4 regions of the Paenibacillus sp. FSL R5-0517 genome follow, and region 1 is predicted to be linked to each of the others. Evidence: predicted binding sites of a transcription regulator. Region 1 holds the regulator's gene; each other region holds the start of a gene.
What was found. The regulator Rex, encoded in region 1, represses fermentation and respiration genes when NADH is low (regulators of the CRP and FNR family bind a similar motif). The targets are predictions, from matches to a motif close to TTGTGAAATATTTCACAA.
Positions count from the first base shown of each region.

Region 2: the regulator Rex is predicted to act here: its motif matches at 1,681-1,698, upstream of MKX40_RS28325 (formate/nitrite transporter family protein).
Region 3: the regulator Rex is predicted to act here: its motif matches at 1,783-1,800, upstream of nirB (nitrite reductase large subunit NirB).
Region 4: the regulator Rex is predicted to act here: its motif matches at 1,074-1,091, upstream of adhE (bifunctional acetaldehyde-CoA/alcohol dehydrogenase).

Region 1 is NZ_CP150235.1:4,342,993-4,346,210, reverse strand. It holds gene dinG (ATP-dependent DNA helicase DinG) at 1-1,070, shown strand, start outside; gene MKX40_RS19205 (redox-sensing transcriptional repressor Rex) at 1,290-1,943, shown strand; gene MKX40_RS19200 (amidohydrolase) at 1,930-3,218, shown strand, end outside.
Region 2 is NZ_CP150235.1:6,336,645-6,339,862, reverse strand. It holds gene MKX40_RS28330 (FAD-dependent oxidoreductase) at 72-1,433, shown strand; gene MKX40_RS28325 (formate/nitrite transporter family protein) at 1,806-2,657, shown strand; gene MKX40_RS28320 (molybdopterin oxidoreductase family protein) at 3,098-3,218, shown strand, end outside.
Region 3 is NZ_CP150235.1:4,943,614-4,946,831, reverse strand. It holds gene nirB (nitrite reductase large subunit NirB) at 1-1,693, opposite strand, end outside; gene MKX40_RS22010 (metal-dependent hydrolase) at 1,970-2,677, shown strand; gene MKX40_RS22005 (hypothetical protein) at 2,920-3,218, opposite strand, start outside.
Region 4 is NZ_CP150235.1:4,572,980-4,576,197, reverse strand. It holds gene MKX40_RS20335 (Crp/Fnr family transcriptional regulator) at 25-741, opposite strand; gene adhE (bifunctional acetaldehyde-CoA/alcohol dehydrogenase) at 1,172-3,218, shown strand, end outside.

The DNA of each region.
Region 1 (3,218 bases):
GCAAAGGGGACAAATTGCTGCTTGAGGTGAAAGAGGATCAGGATGATTATCAATCGGATAGTCTGATTACGGACATTACAGGACTGCTGAAAGATCTGACCACATTGAAGGAGAATCTGCGATTCTTCATGCGTATGGATGATGCCAAAACGGTGTACTGGATGGAAGCCAGCGGTCAGTTCCGCAGTAAATCTCTTCAACTGTACGCCGTACCTGTCGATGTCAGTGCACAACTGAAGGATTTGTTCTTTGATAAAAAGAAAAGTGTTGTGCTTACATCGGCTACGCTCTCTGTAGATAAGTCATTCCAGTTCATGATTGAGCAGCTTGGCTTACAGGAAGCCTCTGAGAATAATCGGCTGTTAACGTCGATGCTGCCATCACCTTTTAATTATCGTGATCAGGCACTTCTAGTGATTCCGCGTGATTTCCCAAGTGTGAAAGGCAGTGTGGGTGATGCGCACTTTGTCAATATGCTGGTGCAATCACTCGCAGAGACCGCAATTGCCACGCGTGGACGCATGATGGTTCTGTTTACTTCATACAAGATGCTTCGACAGGTCTATGATCCGCTGAAGGAGGCACTGTCTGGTAACGACATCTCGTTGTTGGGTCAAGGTGTGGACAGTGGAAGCCGCTCCAAGTTAACTCGCAGGTTCCAGGATGCCAAAGCTACGGTACTCTTGGGCACAAGCAGCTTCTGGGAGGGTGTAGATATCCCGGGAGAAGCACTGACCTGTCTCGCTATTGTGCGTCTGCCTTTCCAGCCGCCGAATCATCCGTTGGTTGAAGCCAAGAGTGAATTGCTCCAGGAGCAAAAGAAAAATCCATTCATGAAACTGTCTGTGCCGCAAGCGGTCATTCGTTTCAAGCAAGGATTTGGCCGATTGGTGCGAACAGCGAAGGACAGAGGTATTGTCATTGTTTATGATACACGTGTGATCGAAGCGTACTATGGCAAATTCTTTTTATATTCATTACCTGGTCCCAAAATGGAGCATATGCTCACGGAGCAGATGGTTCCACGGATTACCGAGTGGTTAGAAAAACCAGTTAATGAACAAGAATAATGGTTGATTTTGTTTGTTATATCATTGCATGACACTATCGTTTGGCGTTAAACTTTATTAGATATTTCCGTATCCGATTAAAGCAGTTGCACGTAAGAACTTATAACCTAAATTACAAAGAGCATTCTGTATAAAATGTCACGTCTATCTTTGAGTTTATACAGAATGCTCATCTTTTCATCTATTATTTTATCGTGGCATTGGTAAGGGGGAGCAAGAATGAAATCGGATAAAATTTCGGAAGCGGTGGTACGACGTCTGCCTGTATACTTGCGCTATTTGAACGAGTTACATCAGCGTGAGGTGGCTACTGTTTCTTCTCAAGAACTTGGACAGAGGCTGGATCTGAATCCGGCCCAAATTCGAAAAGACCTGGCTTACTTCGGTGATTTTGGTCGAAAAGGGATCGGGTATGATGTATCCTATTTGATCGAGAAAATTCGTCACATTCTCAAAATTGATCAGCAAATTAATGTAGCTTTGGTAGGTGCGGGTAACCTGGGACAGGCCTTGTCCAACTACAACGCATATCTGAAAGACAACATGAAGATTGTTGCTGTATTCGATGCATATGGACCGAAGATTGGTAGTCAAATCAACAGTTTGACGGTAAAACCAATGAATGAATTAACGGAAGCGGTTAAGACAGATAACATCCGCATCGGAATTATTACCGTTCCGGATACGGAAGCTCAAAATGTAGCCGATCAACTTATTGAGTCGGGAATCGAAGCGATTCTTAATTTTGCACCAACCATTCTAAAAACACCGCCACATATCCGCATTCACCATGCTGACTTTACAACGGATCTGCTTAGTTTGGCCTATTACTTGGAGACTGGAAAGGACGACGAGGAAGATGACAACAAATAGATGGGTAATTCACAACGGCAAATTTGCCGTTAATGAAGGCACTACATGGAACGTGGTTCATGGATACATGGTTGTCGAGAATGACAAGATTGTGCATATTGGTGAGACATTGCCGGATGGAGACGAAAATTGTACCAAAGTGGATGGAAAAGGATTGTTCTTCCTGCCGGGTCTGATCAATACGCATGGTCATGCAGCGATGTCGTTGCTTAGAGGACACGGGGACGATCTTGCGTTACAAGTATGGTTGCAGGAAAAAATGTGGCCGATGGAAGCAAAAATGACTTCTCAAGACGTATATTGGGGAACTTCGCTATCCGTGCTTGAAATGTTGAAAGGCGGAACTACAGCTTTCCTGGACATGTATGATCACATGGATCAGGTTGCCAAAGTTGTGGAACAATCCGGCGTTAGAGCAGCACTTGCACGTGGTGTAATCGGGCTGTGCTCGGAAGAAGAGCAATTGCGGAAGCTGGAGGAGTCGGCAGCGTTTGCGCGTGAGTGGAATGGACAGGCAGATGGTCGCATCACAACCGTAATCTCGCCACACGCACCATATACATGCCCTCCTGACTACATAGAGAAGCTTGTACAGGTCGCAAATGATCTTAACCTTCCTCTGCATACACATATGTCGGAAACGCTTCGTGAAGTGGAGCAGAACGTTACAGACTATGGACTGCGTCCTGTGGCACATCTGGAGAAACTGGGCTTTTTCTCCCGTCCATCCCTGGTAGCACATGCGGTGCATCTAAATGATGAAGAGATTGAAATTTTGGCCCGCCATGATGTGGCTGTATCCCATAACCCGGGAAGTAACCTGAAACTCGCTTCCGGTGTTGCGCGGGTACCTGCATTACTGAAAGCAGGAGTTACCGTGTCACTCGGAACCGACGGACCGGCAAGCAACAACAACCTGGATATGTTTGAAGAAATGAGACTGGCTGCATTGATCCACAAAGGTGTGTCTGGTGATCCGACTGCCGTGCCAGCGGGCGAAGCGTTACTACTCGGAACTTCATATGGTGCTAAATCCATCTTCCTGAACAATACCGGTGCGCTTCAGGTAGGCATGAAGGCTGATTTCATCGCCCTGGACATTGAACAGGCACACTTCTACCCACATACAGACCTGATCTCGCATACGATTTATTCAGCCTCTGCCAAAGATGTGGAGCACGTATGGGTAGATGGGAAACAAGTGGTTAAACATGGCGAATGTCTGACGCTGGATGAAGAACGCATTTTGCGTGAGTCTCAATTGGCATTTGATGG
Region 2 (3,218 bases), 2.0 Mb from region 1:
AAGTGAAATATTTCACAACTATAATAACGTTATATTCAAACTCATTTATATATTTCGAGGAGGAACTTTTAATGAAAATCGCAGTTATCGGATGTACACATGCAGGGACCGCAGCCATCGTAAATACCGCTAAATTGTACCCGGATGCTACCATCACCGTGTATGAGCGCAATGACAACATCTCCTTCCTATCTTGTGGCATTGCGCTCTACGTAGGTGGGGTTGTGAAAGATCCTGACGGCTTGTTCTATTCTTCGCCTAATCAGTTGGCAGAGCTTGGTGTTGAGACCAAGATGCTTCATGAAGTTACAGCAGTTGATGCCAAAGGCCATACCCTTCAGGCTAAAAACCTGCAAACCGGGGAAGAATTTGAAGATACGTTTGACAAACTGATCGTGACCACTGGTTCATGGCCTGTCGTTCCGAAGCTTGAAGGCATTGAGATGGACAACATTTTACTTTGCAAAAACTACAATCATTCCAACACAATTATTGAAAAAGCCAAAGATGCCAAACGTGTTACCGTTGTAGGTGCCGGATATATCGGCGTTGAATTGGTGGAAGCTTTCCAGATGAATGGCAAGGAAGTTACCCTGATCGACAGTGTGGACCGGATTTTGAACAAATACCTGGATCCTGAGTTCACAGATGCAATTGAAGATACGCTGACTGGACGCGGCATCAAGCTGGCTCTTGGTCAAACGGTACAGAAGTTTACTGGAGAGAATGGCAAAGTGACCAAGGTGATCACGTCCAAAGGAGAGTTCGAAACCGATCTGGTGATTCTATGCATTGGTTTCCGTCCAAATACCGAGCTGCTCAAAGGCCAAGTGGATATGCTGCCAAACGGCGCAATCATCGTGGATAAATATATGCAAACGAGTCAAAAAGACGTCTTCGCTGCGGGTGACAGCTGTGCTATTCATTACAACCCGACAGGCAAAGCATCTTACATTCCACTGGCAACCAACGCCGTGCGGATGGGTACACTTGTAGCCCGTAACCTGGTTCGTCCTACGACACCGTATATGGGTACACAAGGAACATCGGGTATCAAAATATATGAGCAAAATATTGCTGGTACGGGGATGACGGAAACGTCTGCTGCTGACGAAGGTCTGATTGTGGAGTCGGTAGTACTGGAAGACAGCTATCGTCCGGAGTTCATGCCAACGGCGGAGAAACTGTTGCTCAAAGTGGTATATGAGCAGGCTACTCGTCGGATCGTTGGAGCACAGGTGATGTCTCAGGTTGATCTGACCCAATCGATTAATACGATCTCGGTCTGCATCCAAAACAATATGACCGTAGATGAGCTGGCCTTCATCGACTTCTTCTTCCAGCCACACTACAACAAACCGTGGAACTTCCTGAACACGGCGGGTCTGCAAGCACTGCCTCCAATAGAAGTAAAAGCACCAGCAATGGTGTAAGCAAGCAGAATCCATGCTAAGCAGTGAGCATGACAGACGACATACGAAGATAAGTCAGGGTTGTCCGAAAATGCGACATGTACAATAACTGCCGAGCTTACGAAGCAAGGCAGACGATCATAAAGGAAAAGGAAGACTGGCGAGTATATCGTCAGTCTTTTTGTGATTTTTTTTAAAAAATAGACCTTAATATACTCTTGCTGTCATAACTTCGAAGACGATCTTAAAAGCATATTTTTAAATTACATTGTGATAATTTGCACAAAGTTTCGTGCTAGACCCATATACAATTGAGATATGGCATTCAACGTATCAACAAAGAAGTTCAGGTGTTTTATTCCACGAAGAACAATGAAGGAGAGGATGAATGATATGGCAGCAAAAACACCTCTTGAGGTTGCTCAATATACGGCGCAAACAGGCATGAAGAAGGCTCAAAATCCGGTGTCTTCTGTACTGGTGCTTAGTTTTCTGGCAGGTGCTTTTATTGCGCTGGGTTTTCTACTGGATATTCGGGTGATTGCATCTGCGCCGGCAGAGTGGGGAAGCTTGGTTAATCTGATCGGTGCGGCGGTGTTCCCGGTTGGATTGATGCTAGTACTCATAGGTGGTGGAGAGCTGCTGACAGGTAACATGATGGCTGTTCCGCTCGCGACGATTGCTCGAAAGTTATCCGTAGGTAGCATGTTGAAAAATCTAACATTAGTGACGATTGGTAACTTTGTTGGAGCTTTGTTTGTCGCGTACGCGTTTGGACATGTGCTTGGTCTGACTGGAGAGGGGGTATATCTGGCTAAAGTGGTGGATATGGCTGGTCACAAGTTGCATGACGGATTCCTGCAGGCTTTTATCTCCGGTATCGGCTGTAACTGGTTGGTCGCGTTGGCCGTGTGGCTATCTTATGCATCGGATACGATGAGTGGCAAGGTACTGGGCATTTGGTTTCCAACGATGGCGTTTGTGGCCATTGGATTCCAGCACGTTGTGGCTAATATGTTCCTTATCCCTGCGGCAATCTTTGAAGGGCATTATTCGTGGGGCCAATATGTAATGAATTTCATTCCGGTATGGCTTGGGAATCTGACTGGAGGTGCTCTGTTTGTAGCTGCAGCCTATTGGGTGGTGTACCTGCGCCAAGCTGAGCCTAAAGTGAAACCAGAGGTAGCGACGTCAATTGAACCTGTGGAGACGGAGGCTAGAGTGATGTTGAGCAAGCAGGCGTAGCGGAATAACATTACAATGCACGACCCGAAACTTGTGCTTCATATCACTTAGAAGTGAAGAGGATTCTGATCTTGCTCCGTTTCATGGCGAAGATGCTGTGAAGGAGCAGGTCGGAGTCTTTTTTGTGGTGTCTTTGTTCGATTTTAACGCAAAATAAATTCGCCATGAAAAGGTTCGGGGGAACGAAACCTGTTCATGGCGAATTTCGGGAGTGGTCCATGATATGGCATGAGGAGGAAGTGGGGAAACACTAGCCTAATGCCTTGTTTTTAATTTACCCCTGAATTCTGAAGTTGAATCAATTGGCATAACATTTTTTTAAAAATATTTTGAAGCCGCTATAGCGGTGAATATGAAGCAAAAAAATACTGCTCTCTTTACGTGATAACCTCGAAGAAGATATGATATAGGGATAGCTTTTGAAGAGGGGGAGCCATACGATGATCGATCAGGAGAATGGGGTATTTGCAGCGGTATGCCCGCTCGATTGTCCAGACACTTGTGGTCTGTTACTACATAAAGAGAACGGTAAAATTGTGAAGGTGGCAGGCAATCCGGACC
Region 3 (3,218 bases), 600 kb from region 1:
CGACCGTATACGTTCCATCCTTTTGAATATTGGCGTTCATGCGTTCGTTAACAAAGCGTGATTCCTTCTCGTCTTCATGCGTGTCCGGTGCAATCATGCCAAGATAATAGTTGATTGCCGGGCGACATTTGGAACAACCTTCAGGCTGACTCCATCCGAGTACATTCATGACTTCTTTGGTCGTTTGTAATCCTTTTGCACGAATCTCGGCTACAATCTCATCCCGTCCCATGGAAGTACATCCGCATATGCCCTGTTTGGCTCCACTGCTGAAGCTGTCTCCAAGCACATATTGCAGAATCTGTTCCACAACCGGCTTACATCCACCGCAAGAGCGTGTTGCACCCGTACAGGCTTTGATTTCATCTACAGTAGTGAGGCCCTGGTTGGTAATGACATCAACAATCGTTCCTTTAGTGACCCCGTTACATCCACAGACGATTTCGTCTTCGGGCATCGTTTCAACAGAGGTTGTTTTCTTATGACCGCCGCAACCTGTACCCATGAGTGAGCTATACAGTTCTTCAGTCATTTCAGTCTGATGTTTGATTAACTTCTGCAATTCGGCAGAATCCGTAATGTCACCGAATAGAACAGCACCAACCATTTTATTATCGCGGAGCAGAATTTTTTTGTAGGTCCGTTTCCAGTCGTCTTTATGCGAAATGACGGTGTGCTCCGGACTGTCGATGAATTCACCAGTTGAAAAGACGTCCACACCCGAAATTTTCAATTTCGTTGATACTACAGAGCCTTCATACGGAGCGGTCTCCACACCGCAGATATGTTTCGCGAGAATCATGCCTTGCTCGAACAATGGGGCAACGAGGCCGTAGCATACCCCTCGGTGCTCTGTACATTCCCCAACCGAATAGACATTCTCAAGGGAAGTCTGCATGTAGTCATTCACAACAATACCCCGGTTCACTTCCATACCGCTTTCACGGGCTACAGCTGTATTCGGTTTGATCCCTACAGCCATGACCACGAAGTCAACATTCAGTACGGAATCATCGGCAAAACGAATGCCTTCAACCCGTTCACCGCCAAGCAGTTCGGAAGTCTGTGCGCCCATTTTGAACCGGATACCCTGACGCTCCAATTCTGCCTTTAACATGGCTGAAGCTTGCGGATCAAGCTGACGCTCCATCAGATCTTCCATCAGATGTACTACGGTAACCTCCATGCCAAGTTGTACCAGACCTTTGGCCGCTTCAAGACCCAGCAGTCCGCCCCCGATCACGGCCGCTCGTTTGTACTGTTTAGCAGCGTCGAGCATGACGTTACAATCGGCGATATCACGGAAACCAACGACACCTTCTTTGTCATGCCCCGGTACGGGGAGAATGAAGGAGTTGGAGCCTGTTGCAATGATAATTTTGTCATAAGGAAAGCGAGTTCCATCCTCCGTAATGACCTCAAGTGTATCCGAATCAATTCGGGCTACAGTTGTTCCAGTATGGAGTGTAATACCATAATCTTCATACCAGTGGAGATCATTCAGCACGATGTCATCCAGTGTTTTACTGCCTTCCAGTACATATGACAACATAATGCGGTTGTAGTTAGGATAGGGCTCTGTGCCAAAAACGGTAATATCAAATCGCGTAGTTAATTTCAAAATTTGTTCGACGGTACTGATTCCTGCCATACCGTTACCAATGATAACGAGTTTCTCTTTTTTTCCGTTCATGTGTGTATGCCTCCTTGAATAGACGCTGTACATTACCTGCAATTTTAGTGGTTTATATTTGAAATTATACAAGGTGTTGACGATAATTTATGTGATTTAATTCACTAATAAAGATAGAAGAGTCATAAATTTAATAGTGTGAGCCCCATCACAGAAAGTGATATTTATTTTTATATAAATAAGAAATACGAACTATTGTTCTTGTTTTGGTTTCGTTGTACTATCAAAAGTGGGCTATGTATGTTCCCTATTTCTTCGAAAGGACGTTTTTGCATCATGATGGGAAGATCCCACCTGATTATCGGGACAGGCGTTTCGCTATCTGTACTTCAATTGGCTGGTATGCCGGTGACTGCACCCGCAGTTACGGTTGCTCTGATTGGTTCGTTATTGCCTGACATCGATGAGCCGAATTCGCTGCTGGTATCGAGAGCCTTGCCTAACAGTCTCATCAGGCTGTTACAGACCGTTCTTTTGCCGACAGCTGTGTTTGTGTACTTCTATGTTCATGCCAAACCATGGAACCTGCTGCTTGCAATTCTCATTGCACTCGTGTCATTCCTGCCTTCGCGTTCTCTTCGCAAAGTGTTGATGTTCACCATTGGACTCGGCCTGGTGTTCTACGGCCACGCATTTGCTCCGTGGAATCTGATTGCAGGCAGCCTGCTTATGCTGTGCACCACACTAACGCATAGGGGGTTGACGCATACCTTGTATGGAACTGCGGTCTGGGCTGGTTTACTTTACAGCACCTCGCAACAGCAGGGGCCGGAAATCTGGGTAGCAGGAGGTACGGCGTATGCCATGCACCTGTTGGCCGATTCATTAACCAATCGTGGCATTCGTCCGTTACCACCGCTCAAGTGGCGCATACGAGCCAATCTGATGAGCACAGGAACCAAACATGGAGCCGTTGTAGAGAATGTCTGCATTGTGCTTACCCTTATTTTGGCGTGGTTTGCGTTCTCGCCATTATTTCTGTAATGATACATAAAATGCCAGTCCGGTGAATCGGATTGGCATTTTGATGTGTTCATTTTCTCCAGATGCTGCGATTTTTACTGTTAGGACTTACAATAAGATCAGGTTGAAGTAGGTGAGCCAGTGAGTGTTCCGATGTCAGTAGAGCCATAAACAAATAAAACAACAAGAATAAGCACAATTAACAGTTCGGCAAACCCGGTTCCGTCAAACTCGGACATGATGTCCACCTCATTTCTTGGCGATTAGGAATTGATTCTCTGTTGAAATGCCTGTATAACATCATTCAGCGTCATATCGCCGCCGGTTTCATCCAGGAATTGTACCAGTTTGTCTGAATTGGAGGGTGTGACCTTTTGAAGTGTTTTATATTGACCAACCAATTCCACAACCAATGTAGCCTCACGAAACAACGTGACAGCATCCACTCTCAACTTTCCGCTCACCAATAGCGCTGCTACAATCAATTCGAGATTTTTTCCCTTGAGGTTTCCATTAAGGAGGGTATTAGCAGCGTTTGGTTTTTTGTTAGAACCTTTATTCG
Region 4 (3,218 bases), 230 kb from region 1:
ACATTCGATTAGCATAGTCAATTATTAAATACGACAGATCTCGTTCGGGCAAAGTTCACAGTGACAGATCCCTTGCAGCATCTTCAGATCTTTGATGACGATCATGCCATTGTCATATTCGATCGCATCTTTCTTGCGCAGATCGCTTAACATGCGGTTTACACTTTCACGGGTAGCTCCAATCATATTGGACAGGTCCGTGTGGGTAATTTTTTTATGAATAATGACATGCTCTCCATGAGGCTCACCATACGAATTCGACAATCGAATGAGGGTGGAGCAAAGCGCACCTGGTTTGCCATATAACATGAGATCCCGGAACTTCGTCTGTGTCAACCGGTGGTGGATGCCCATCCATTTCATAAAGTCGATCGCGAAGTCACAATGCTGGCAGATTAGCATCTCCAGGTCCTTATGCTCCAGTACACCGATCTCACTATCCTCCAGTACTTCCGCTGAGAAGGTGTGTTTCGAGCCGAAGAAGGGATCAGCCTGCCCAATCATATCACCGGACTGATACATGTACATGATTAGTTCCTTGCCTTCATCCGTGGATTTGGTGATCTGGGCACGGCCCCGTTTCATATAATAAAGTTTGTCAGAGACGTCTCCTTCCCAGTACAGATGTGTACCTTCCGGATAGGTTCTATCTTTCATGGTAACCAGCAGATGGTTGAAATTCGCTTCCGAGAAACAGTTCGTATTGCCGCGTTTTTCCAGTACAGTTGTTAGTTCTAACATAAGTCTATCTCCCCTTTGTGTCCGTCGGATGGACTCCTGTAGCTTGCAGTAGCCTCCGAGGTTTGCCGCAAACCGTTGCCGTCCTGATCAGGGTCATCTCGGCCGGGAGGAAGGACGGTACAAATTGCGGTGGTTCAATTTTTAAGTTCAGTATATACCTAATCTTACCGTTTGAGGGGGAAGGAAAGGGGGCAAAAATGACGAAATTTCAAACATTGTGATTAAATTCACTTTTATTGGAGAACATGATTTTTACAGCCCTATACTTTAAATAGGAAGTGAAAATGGTTGGATGAAGGACACTACAAAACTTAAATTAAATTTGTTATACTTTGTGAAAAAAATCACATAATTAAGTTTATGGTCATGTTACGATGTGAATGTAAAGAAGAGAGACAAACCAATACGAACCTTTAGGAGGATGAGGGAGATGGCTGTAAAGAACGAGGTCGCCCCAGCAAAAGAACCGACAGCAGGTCAGTATATTCAAACGTTAATCGACAAAGCGAATAAAGCACACGCCGCATTCATGAAGATGGATCAGATGCAGATTGACCGGATTGTGCAAGCGATGGCGCTTGCGGGTCTGGATAAACACATGATGCTCGCCAAGATGGCCGTAGAAGAAACAGGCCGCGGAGTATATGAGGATAAAATCACCAAAAATATATTTGCAACAGAATATGTCTACCACAGCATCAAGTATGACAAAACCGTAGGTGTAATTGAAGATAACGAGTATGAGAGCTTCCAGAAAATCGCGGAGCCGGTCGGTATTATTATGGGGATTACACCCGTCACGAATCCAACATCAACAACGATGTTTAAAGCACTGATCTCCATCAAGACGCGTAACCCGATTATCTTTGGTTTCCACCCATCTGCACAGAATTGTAGCCGCGAAGCTGCCAAAATCCTGCGGGATGCAGCGGTGAAGCATGGTGCTCCAGCAGATTGTATCCAATGGATTGATGATCCTTCCATGGATCGTACGAACGAACTGATGAATCACAATGATGTGGCTCTCATTCTGGCAACAGGCGGATCAGGCATGGTACGTGCAGCGTACAGCTGTGGTAAACCCGCACTGGGCGTAGGACCGGGTAACGTTCCTTGCTTTATCGAGAAAAGCGCGGATATCAATCAAGCAGTGACGGATTTGATCCTGTCCAAGTCCTTCGACAACGGCATGATCTGTGCTTCCGAGCAAGCGGTCATCATTGAAGAACCGATCTTTGATCAAGTGAAGAAAAAAATGATCGCGAATGGCTGTTACTTTGTTAACAAAGATGAAGCAGCAAAATTGACAGCAGGTGCAATTAATGCCGAGAAATGTGCGGTGAACCCGGCGATTGTGGGTCAATCTGCGGTGAGCATTGCGAAGTTGTGCGGAATTGAAGTTCCTGCAGGCACCAAAATTCTTGTAGCCGAGATTGAAGGGGTAGGTACCAAATTCCCATTGTCGGCAGAGAAATTAAGTCCGGTACTCGCTTGTTACAAAGTCAAAACAGCAGCAGAGGGCATTGAGCGTGCAGCAGAAGTGGTTGCTTTTGGCGGCATGGGGCACTCCTCGGTGATCCACTCCACAAATGAAGAAGTGATTGGCAAATTCGCAGATCGTCTGCAAACTGGACGGATCATTGTGAATTCACCATCTACACATGGTGCCATCGGGGATATCTACAACACGAATATGCCATCATTGACACTGGGATGCGGATCATATGGACGTAACTCGACTTCTTCCAACGTAACCGCTGTGAACTTAATCAATGTGAAAAGGGTGGCTCGCCGTACCGTGAATATGCAATGGTTCAAAGTGCCGAACAAAGTCTACTTCGAAAAAGGGGCAACACAGTATCTTGCCAAAATGCCTGACATCACACGTGTGGCGATTATTACGGATGCCATGATGGTGAAACTGGGATATGTTGAAAAGGTAGAACACTATCTGCGTCAACGCCAAATGCCGGTAGCAATCGAAGTATTCTCTGATGTGGAGCCAGATCCATCCACAACAACGGTAGATCGCGGAACCGAAATGATGCGCCGCTTCCAGCCAGATTGCATTATCGCACTCGGCGGGGGATCACCGATGGATGCTGCGAAAGCCATGTGGTTGTTCTATGAATATCCGGACACGGACTTTAACGATCTGAAACAAAAATTCATGGATATCCGCAAACGGATCTATAAATATCCACGTCTCGGCGTAAAAGCGAAATTTGTAGCGATTCCAACGACATCCGGTACAGGTTCTGAAGTAACATCGTTCGCGGTTATCACAGATAAAAATCAAGGGAATACTAAATATCCATTGGCCGACTATGAGCTGACACCAGACGTAGCGATTGTCGATCCGGAATTCGTATACTCTCTGCCTAGAACAGCCGTTGCAGATACAGGTATGGACGTACTGACTCATGCGATTGAAGCTTATGTGTCTGTCATGGCGAATGATTACACGGATGGCCTTG